Regions from separate parts of the Novosphingobium sp. BL-S-21 genome, predicted to be linked through region 1. Evidence: riboswitches for the same ligand, from Rfam matches in the RefSeq annotation. Region 1 holds a riboswitch; each other region holds the start of a gene.
The links. Region 1 has a riboswitch for cobalamin ahead of ACZ1J6_RS06910 (cobalamin biosynthesis protein CobG). Riboswitches for the same ligand answer to the same signal wherever they lie in the genome.

Region 2: it holds a riboswitch for cobalamin, as region 1 does, so the genes downstream of both, ACZ1J6_RS21370 (TonB-dependent receptor plug domain-containing protein) here and ACZ1J6_RS06910 (cobalamin biosynthesis protein CobG) in region 1, are expected to answer to the same signal.
Region 3: it holds a riboswitch for cobalamin, as region 1 does, so the genes downstream of both, cobW (cobalamin biosynthesis protein CobW) here and ACZ1J6_RS06910 (cobalamin biosynthesis protein CobG) in region 1, are expected to answer to the same signal.

What each region holds. Positions count from the first base shown of each region.
Region 1 is NZ_CM145495.1:1,744,110-1,746,365, reverse strand. Features, by position in the region: gene ACZ1J6_RS06915 (DUF899 family protein) at 1-391, shown strand, start outside; cobalamin riboswitch at 514-741, shown strand; gene ACZ1J6_RS06910 (cobalamin biosynthesis protein CobG) at 918-2,051, shown strand; gene ACZ1J6_RS06905 (precorrin-8X methylmutase) at 2,052-2,256, shown strand, end outside.
Region 2 is NZ_CM145496.1:2,691,079-2,693,334, forward strand. Features, by position in the region: cobalamin riboswitch at 88-311, opposite strand; cobalamin riboswitch at 391-581, shown strand; gene ACZ1J6_RS21370 (TonB-dependent receptor plug domain-containing protein) at 755-2,256, shown strand, end outside.
Region 3 is NZ_CM145495.1:1,091,044-1,093,299, reverse strand. Features, by position in the region: gene ACZ1J6_RS04280 (histidine phosphatase family protein) at 1-306, shown strand, start outside; cobalamin riboswitch at 339-581, shown strand; gene cobW (cobalamin biosynthesis protein CobW) at 771-1,820, shown strand; gene cobN (cobaltochelatase subunit CobN) at 1,966-2,256, shown strand, end outside.

The DNA of each region.
Region 1 (2,256 bases):
GCAGGCTGCGGCGTTCTACGTCGTCGCCCGTTCGCCTTTGGCCCGTCTGGTGGCCTGGGCGCGTGAGCGCCGCTGGCCGCATCTCCGGTTCCTCTCGGCCGAAGGCAGCAGCTACACACGGGACTATTTCGGCAACACGGCCGGCGTAACCCCCGCCATGCGCCAGGAGCGCGGGTACGAGGACGGAAAGGACTGGGACGAGCCGATGATCAATGTCTTCCGTAAGGACGGCGGCGAGGTTCGGCATTTTTGGGGCGGCGAACTGCTCTACGCCCCGGAGGAGCCGGACCAGCACCATCGCTCGCTGGATGCTTTGGACCCGGTCTGGGGCTTGCTGGACCTGCTGCCCGAGGGGCGCGGAGATTTCTTCCCGAAGCTGAGCTACCGCTGACCGGGGGTCTCTAACCACGTTCCCGGCGCGCGTCCCTGTTTGGACGTGGCTCCATGAGACTTGCGGATCGGCATTTCCTGCGTTAGCGCCCCGGTGCCCGCCCGATCCGTCAGGATCGGCGGGCAAGATCGCGCCGGTGCCTCGAACGAGGCTTAATAGGGAACGCGGTGAGAGGGTTCGTCCCTCGAATCCGCGGCTGTCCCTGCAACTGTGAGCGGTGAGCAAGATGCCGTGGCTTCCCCCGGGGAGCCGGCCACTGGATCGCGGGCGCCCGGCGCCACGGACCGGGAAGGCCGAGCATCGCGCTTTGACCCGCAAGCCAGGAGACCTGCCGGCGCATCGGTCGCTCTTGCCCTGGCCCAGGGATAGGCCAAGGCTCGGTACTCCGCGTGAGCGACGAAGCCGTGCGGCTGGGGCTGCATCGGCGCGCAGGACGGGCGTTCATCGCGCCCGCCCGTCGTTGCGTGCGGACCGACGCCCGTCGGCAAGCCCCGGTCATCGTCGCTGCGCGCGAGAGGATGATGCCGTGGGGCAGGATGAAACGCGCGTCCCGATGACAGGCTTCGCCTTGCGCGGATGGTGCCCGGATGCCTGGCGTCCGATGATGGCCGGAGACGGGCTGATCGTGCGCGTGAAGCCCCGGCTGGCGCGCCTGACCGCGGCCGAGATCGCGGTGCTTGCTGATCTGGCGCGCCGTTTCGGCAGCGGTGCGATAGACATCACCAATCGCGCCAATCTCCAGATCCGCGGTGTCCGCGAGCAGGGCTGGCAGGATCTGCTGCGCGCCCTGGTCGACCGGGGCCTGGTCGATTCCGACGCTGCTCTGGAGGGGCGGCGCAACCTCCTTGTCGCACCCGGCTGGGATCGCGGGGACGATACCGCGCGGATCGCGGAAGAACTCCTGGGCCGTCTGGGCGAGTTGCCCGAATTGCCCGGAAAGATGGGCATCGCGGTCGATGCCGGCCCCGTCGCCACGCTGCTGGACAGCCCTGCGGATTTCCGCATCGAGCGCGCGGAAGCCGGCGGCCTGCTGCTCCGCCTCGACGGGCGCGAGAGCGGGGTTTCCATCCTGCCGGAAGAGGCCACAGACCGCCTGATCGCGCTCGCGCACTGGTTCGTGGAGACAGGCGGCGCCGCTGCCCGCCGGGCCTCGCGCCACACGGCCGCTCTTCCACAATGGGCGCGGGGGGATGGCCGTCCCGCCGTCGGAGCCGCTGCGCCGCATGGCTACGGGGTGCCGTTCGGGCGGATCGAGGGGGAGGCAATGGTGCGGCTGATGGCAGCGACCGGCGCTGCGGCGCTTCGCGTTACGTCTTGGCGGCAGCTTCTGGCCGAATCCGAGGTGCGAGAGCCGGTGGAGGGCTTCATTCGCGATCCCGGCGACCCGCTGCTGCGCGCCGATGCCTGTCCGGGCGCGCCGACATGCCCGCAGGCGACGGTCGAAACGCGCGAACTGGCGCGCCGGTTGGCGCCGCATGTGTCCGGGCGCCTGCACGTTTCCGGCTGCGCGAAAGGCTGCGCGCGCGCACGACCGAGCGACGTGGTCCTGACCGGGCGCGACGGCGTCTTCGACCTCGCCCTCCGTGGCCGCGCGGGCGACCCGCCGACGCTGGGCGGCCTTTCTCCCGACCATGTCCTTGCTCATTTCGGAGCCTCATGAATGGCGCATATCTACGAAAAGGATGGCGCGGCCATCTATCGCCAGTCGTTTGCGACGATCCGCGCCGAGGCGGACCTCGCCGCCTTTCCCGCTGACGAGGAGCGCATCGCGGTCCGCATGATCCACGCCTCGGGGCTGGTGGAGCTGGCGCGGCACATCCGCTTCTCGCCCGGATTCGCCCGCGCGGCGATGGCGGCGCTGGAGG
Region 2 (2,256 bases), on a different replicon from region 1:
TGTCGTCTCGCGAAAGACCGGGTCCGCGGGGAGCAGCGCTCCGCATCGGGCATGGCCCCCGTCCGCCCGGTACATCCCGCCCGCGCGAAGGATCGACGGCTGGGGGCCGGTTTCCTGACTTCCTGGGCCCGATTTCTCGGAATCGGCGCGCCTTCCGCCGCCTTCTCGGCACCGCGCGGTGCCAATGGCGTGCTGGCGGGGCGCATCCCCGGTTACAGTTGCGGGAGCAGTGCCGGATTCCAGCGGGATTACCCCTCTGGCCCGGACTTCCCGATTAAGCCCTTGCGGGCCCCCCTGGCCCGGCGGGCCTATGGCACTTCGCCAGAGAGCGCAAGCGCGGGCAGGACACGCGCAAGCGCCGGGCTCTTGCACGCGGCACCCCACCGGGATAGGGGCGCTCCAGCGACAGGTTCCCCGCAAGGGGATCAAAAGGGAACGCGGGTGAATGCCCGGGCTGCCCCTGCAACTGTAAGCGGCGAGCCGTGCGGCCAATTCGCCATTGGGGGTGCAAGTCCCTGAGAAGGCGGCCGAAACGGCACTGACCCGTGAGCCAGGAGACCTGCCTGACGCCGTCGTTCTTCGACCGGACAGGGTGAGCCGGGCGAACGGGGCCATTCCTCGCGCAACGACAGCCATTGCCGTGCCGGCACGCGCCGCGCGGGAGGGGGCGTCGTCCGCTGCATGGGCGGCAGAGGCCCTGCCTTTCGCATGCGTGCCGACCCGGCCGGGTCGATGCTCGTGCGAAGGACATGCCGTGAACTGCCGAATTCCCGCCGCCAGCCCCCTGGCTCTCGCGCTAGCCCTTGCAGGGGCGCTGCACCCGCTCGCGGCCCTGGCCGAGGAGGCCGATGCAGTGCCTCTGGACGAACGCATCGTGGTCACCGTCCTGCGCACGCCCGTTGCGGCCGACCGGGTGGCCGATACCGTCACCGTGCTCGACGAGGCGCAGATCGTTGCGGCCCAGCCGATCGCGCTGACCGATGTGCTGCTGCGCACGCCCGGCATCAGCATGTCGCGCAACGGCGGTTATGGCACCACCACGTCGCTGCGCATTCGCGGTGCCGATGCCGGGCAGACGGTGATGGTGATCGACGGGATGCGCCTGTCGGACGCCTCATCGACGGCGGGAGGCTATGGCTTTGCCAATTTCCTGGTCGACGATGCCGATCGCGTCGAGATCCTGCGCGGTCCGCAATCGATCCTCTGGGGCAGCGATGCCATCGGCGGTGTCGTCAACGTCCGCACCCGCCGCGCGGCCGCGCCGCTGGAAGGCAGCTTCGCGGTGGAAGCAGGAACCCATGACACCGTCTCGGCCCGCGTGGGTCTTGGCGGCACCTCCGAGGCCGTCGACTGGCGCATTGCCGCCTCGCGCTTCGCCACGGACGGCATCTCCGCGCGCGCGAATGGCACGGAGGACGACGGCTACCGGCGCAGCGCGGCCAGCGGCACGATGACTTACCGCGTCGCGCCTGGCATCTCGCTGGATCTGCGCGGCTACTGGTCGGATTCGCGGAACGCGTTCGACGGTACCTCCGGCGACTCCCTGGCCTATGGGTGGACGCGCGAATGGTCGGGCTATGCCGGGGTGAACTTCGCGCTGCTGGACGGCCGGCTGGCGAACCGCGTGGCCGTGCTCCAGACCGAGACCGACCGCGAGAACTTCGACCCCGCACGGCAAGTCCGCCAACTGACGTTCGACGCCCATGGCCGCGTGCGCCGTTTCGAGTACCAGGGCACCTACACGTTCAGCGAGGCCATCCAGGCCGTGTTCGGCGCCGAGCGCGAGGAACAGCGGATGACCACCGCCTCGCCCGCGAACAGCACCGCGGCTTATGCCCTCGTGCCCAGCCGGGCGAATACCGAGAGCGTCTACGGCGAACTGCGCGTGACCCCGCTCACCGGGCTGACGCTCAATGGCGGCGCGCGCTACGATCACCAGTCGCGCTTCGGCGGCAACACGGTGTTCAGCGCGGGCGCGGTCTACACCCCCAATGGCGGCGCCACGATACTGCGTGCCAGTTATGACGAGGGTTTCAAGGCGCCCTCGCTCTATCAGCTGTTCAGCATGTACGGCGTGGCCGATCTCAAGCCGGAGAAGGCGAAAGGCTGGGAACTGGGCGCCGAGCAGGGCTTCGGCGAAGCCTTACGCCTGTCGGCGACCTGGTTCGAGCGCGATACCGACAACCTGATCGACTTTGCCTACTGCCCCACCAGCGGCACCCTGCCGGACATCTGCTACGTTCCCGGCACGGGCAC
Region 3 (2,256 bases), 650 kb from region 1:
AGCGATCCCGGACAGCTCGGCCGGTGGCTGGCCGAACCCGCGCAAGGCGCGCTTGCGGGTGAAACACTGGATCAGGTTCGCACGCGGATCGGGGCATGGATGGACCGCGCTGCCGGCTCCGATGCGCCGACCTGCGCCATCACGCACCCGATGACGATCCGCGCCGCCCTCTCCCATGCGCTGGATCTGCCGCTGCGCGCAGCGCTTGCCATCGATGTGGCGCCGCTCTCCTGCACCGTTCTTTCCTTCAACCGGAGTTGGCGATTGCAGTCTCTGGGTCTTGCGGTGCGGGGCGTCCCCGGCTAATCGCCTCCGGGTTCGGGATGCCTTCTGGCGACCGGACGAAGATCGCGCCGGTGCCCCGCAAGGGGCTTAATACCGGAACGCGGTAAGGACGGTTCGCCGTCCCGATCCGCGGCTGTCCCTGCAACTGTAAGCGGCGAGCGCGATGCACATTCGCGGCGGGGCAAGGCCCCCACCGCAGCCACTGGGCCGGACGCTAAGTCATGCGAGGCCTGGGAAGGCCGTGCATCGCGTGATGACCCGCGAGCCAGGAAACCTGCCGGCGTCGATGTCGCTCTTGCCCGGGTCCAGGGAATGGCCAAGGCACGGTAACTCTTCCGTCTGAGCGACGTGATGCATGCGGCCGGGGCCGCAGCGGCATATCGCGTCGGGCGCCCGTGCGCCGGTCCGTCGCGGCGTGCCGCCATCGTCGCGCCCGCGACGGGACGTCCCGCCGTTTCAGGTCGCTGGCGCACGGGAGACGAGATATGAGCAAAGTTCCCACCACCGTCATCACCGGCTTCCTCGGCGCGGGCAAGACCACGCTGATCCGCCATCTGCTCCAGAACGCCAAGGGCCGCCGCCTCGCGCTCATCATCAACGAGTTCGGCGACGTCGGCGTCGACAGCGAACTGGTGAAGGGCTGCAATGACGAGGCCTGCCCGGAAGACGACATCGTCGAACTGGCCAACGGCTGCATCTGCTGCACCGTCGCCGACGATTTCCTGCCGACCATGCAGAAGCTGCTCGACCGCGAGAACAAGCCCGATCACATCATCATCGAAACGAGCGGCCTCGCCCTGCCCAAGCCGCTGGTGAAGGCGTTCCAGTGGCCGGATATCCGCACCCGCGCCACCGTGGACGGCGTGGTCGCGCTGATCGACGCCGATGCCGTGGCCGCCGGCCGCTTCGCCACGGACGAGGCCGCGCTTGCCGCAGCCCGCGCCGCCGATCCGATGCTGGACCATGAAAGCCCGCTGGAAGAACTGTTCGAGGAACAGCTCGGCTGCGCGGACATGGTCGTGCTCAACAAGACCGACCTCGTCGACGCAGACGCCCTCGCCCACGTCGAGACGCTGGTCTTGGCCGAGACGCGTCCCGGCGTGAAGATCGTGCGCGCGGACCACGGCGCGGTCGATATCGCCGCGCTGCTGGGCATCACCGCCGCTGCCGAGGACGACCTCGATTCCCGCCCCTCGCACATCGACGGGCTGGACGAGGATCACGACCATGACGACTTCGACAGCTTCGTTGTCTCCGGCGGTGATGTTGCCGATCTCGACGCCTTGCTCGCCCGCCTCGAGGACCTGATCGCGGAGCATGACGTGCTGCGCGTGAAGGGCATGGTCGCGGTCGGCGGCAAGCCGAGCCGCCTTGTCGTGCAGGCCGTGGGGCCGCGCATCCAGCACTTCTACGACCGCGCCTGGCTGCCGCAGGAAGCGCGCCGCACCCAGCTTGTGGTGATCGGCCAGAACGGGCTGGACCGCGCGGCCATCGAGGCCGGGCTGGCAGACGTTCTCGGCGCCGTGGCAGCGTGAAGCTTAGGCTCCCCTCCCCACTTCGTCATTGCGAACCCGCAAAGCGGGTGAAGCAATCCAGAGCCACGCAGAGCCGCCCTGGATTGCTTCGCTTCGCTCGCAATGACGAGGAAGAGTTCTGTCGCGGTGTCGGGGGGAACGCCTGATGCACCTGCTGTCCGCCACGCCGGGGACGATCTCCAACGGCGAGGAGGCGATCGACCTCGACCAGTCTCCCGGCGACATGGTGATCCTCACCGTGGCGGACAGCGAACTCGCCTGCTTTGCAAGCGCGGCGGCGCGGTTGCCCTCCGATGCTCCCAGCGTCCGCCTCGCCAACCTGCTGCAATTGCGCCATCCCTACTCGATCGACCTCTATGTCGATAAAGTGATCGCGCACGCCAAATTCGTGTGCGTGATCCTGCTCGGCGGCAAGAGCTACTGGGGCTACGGCATC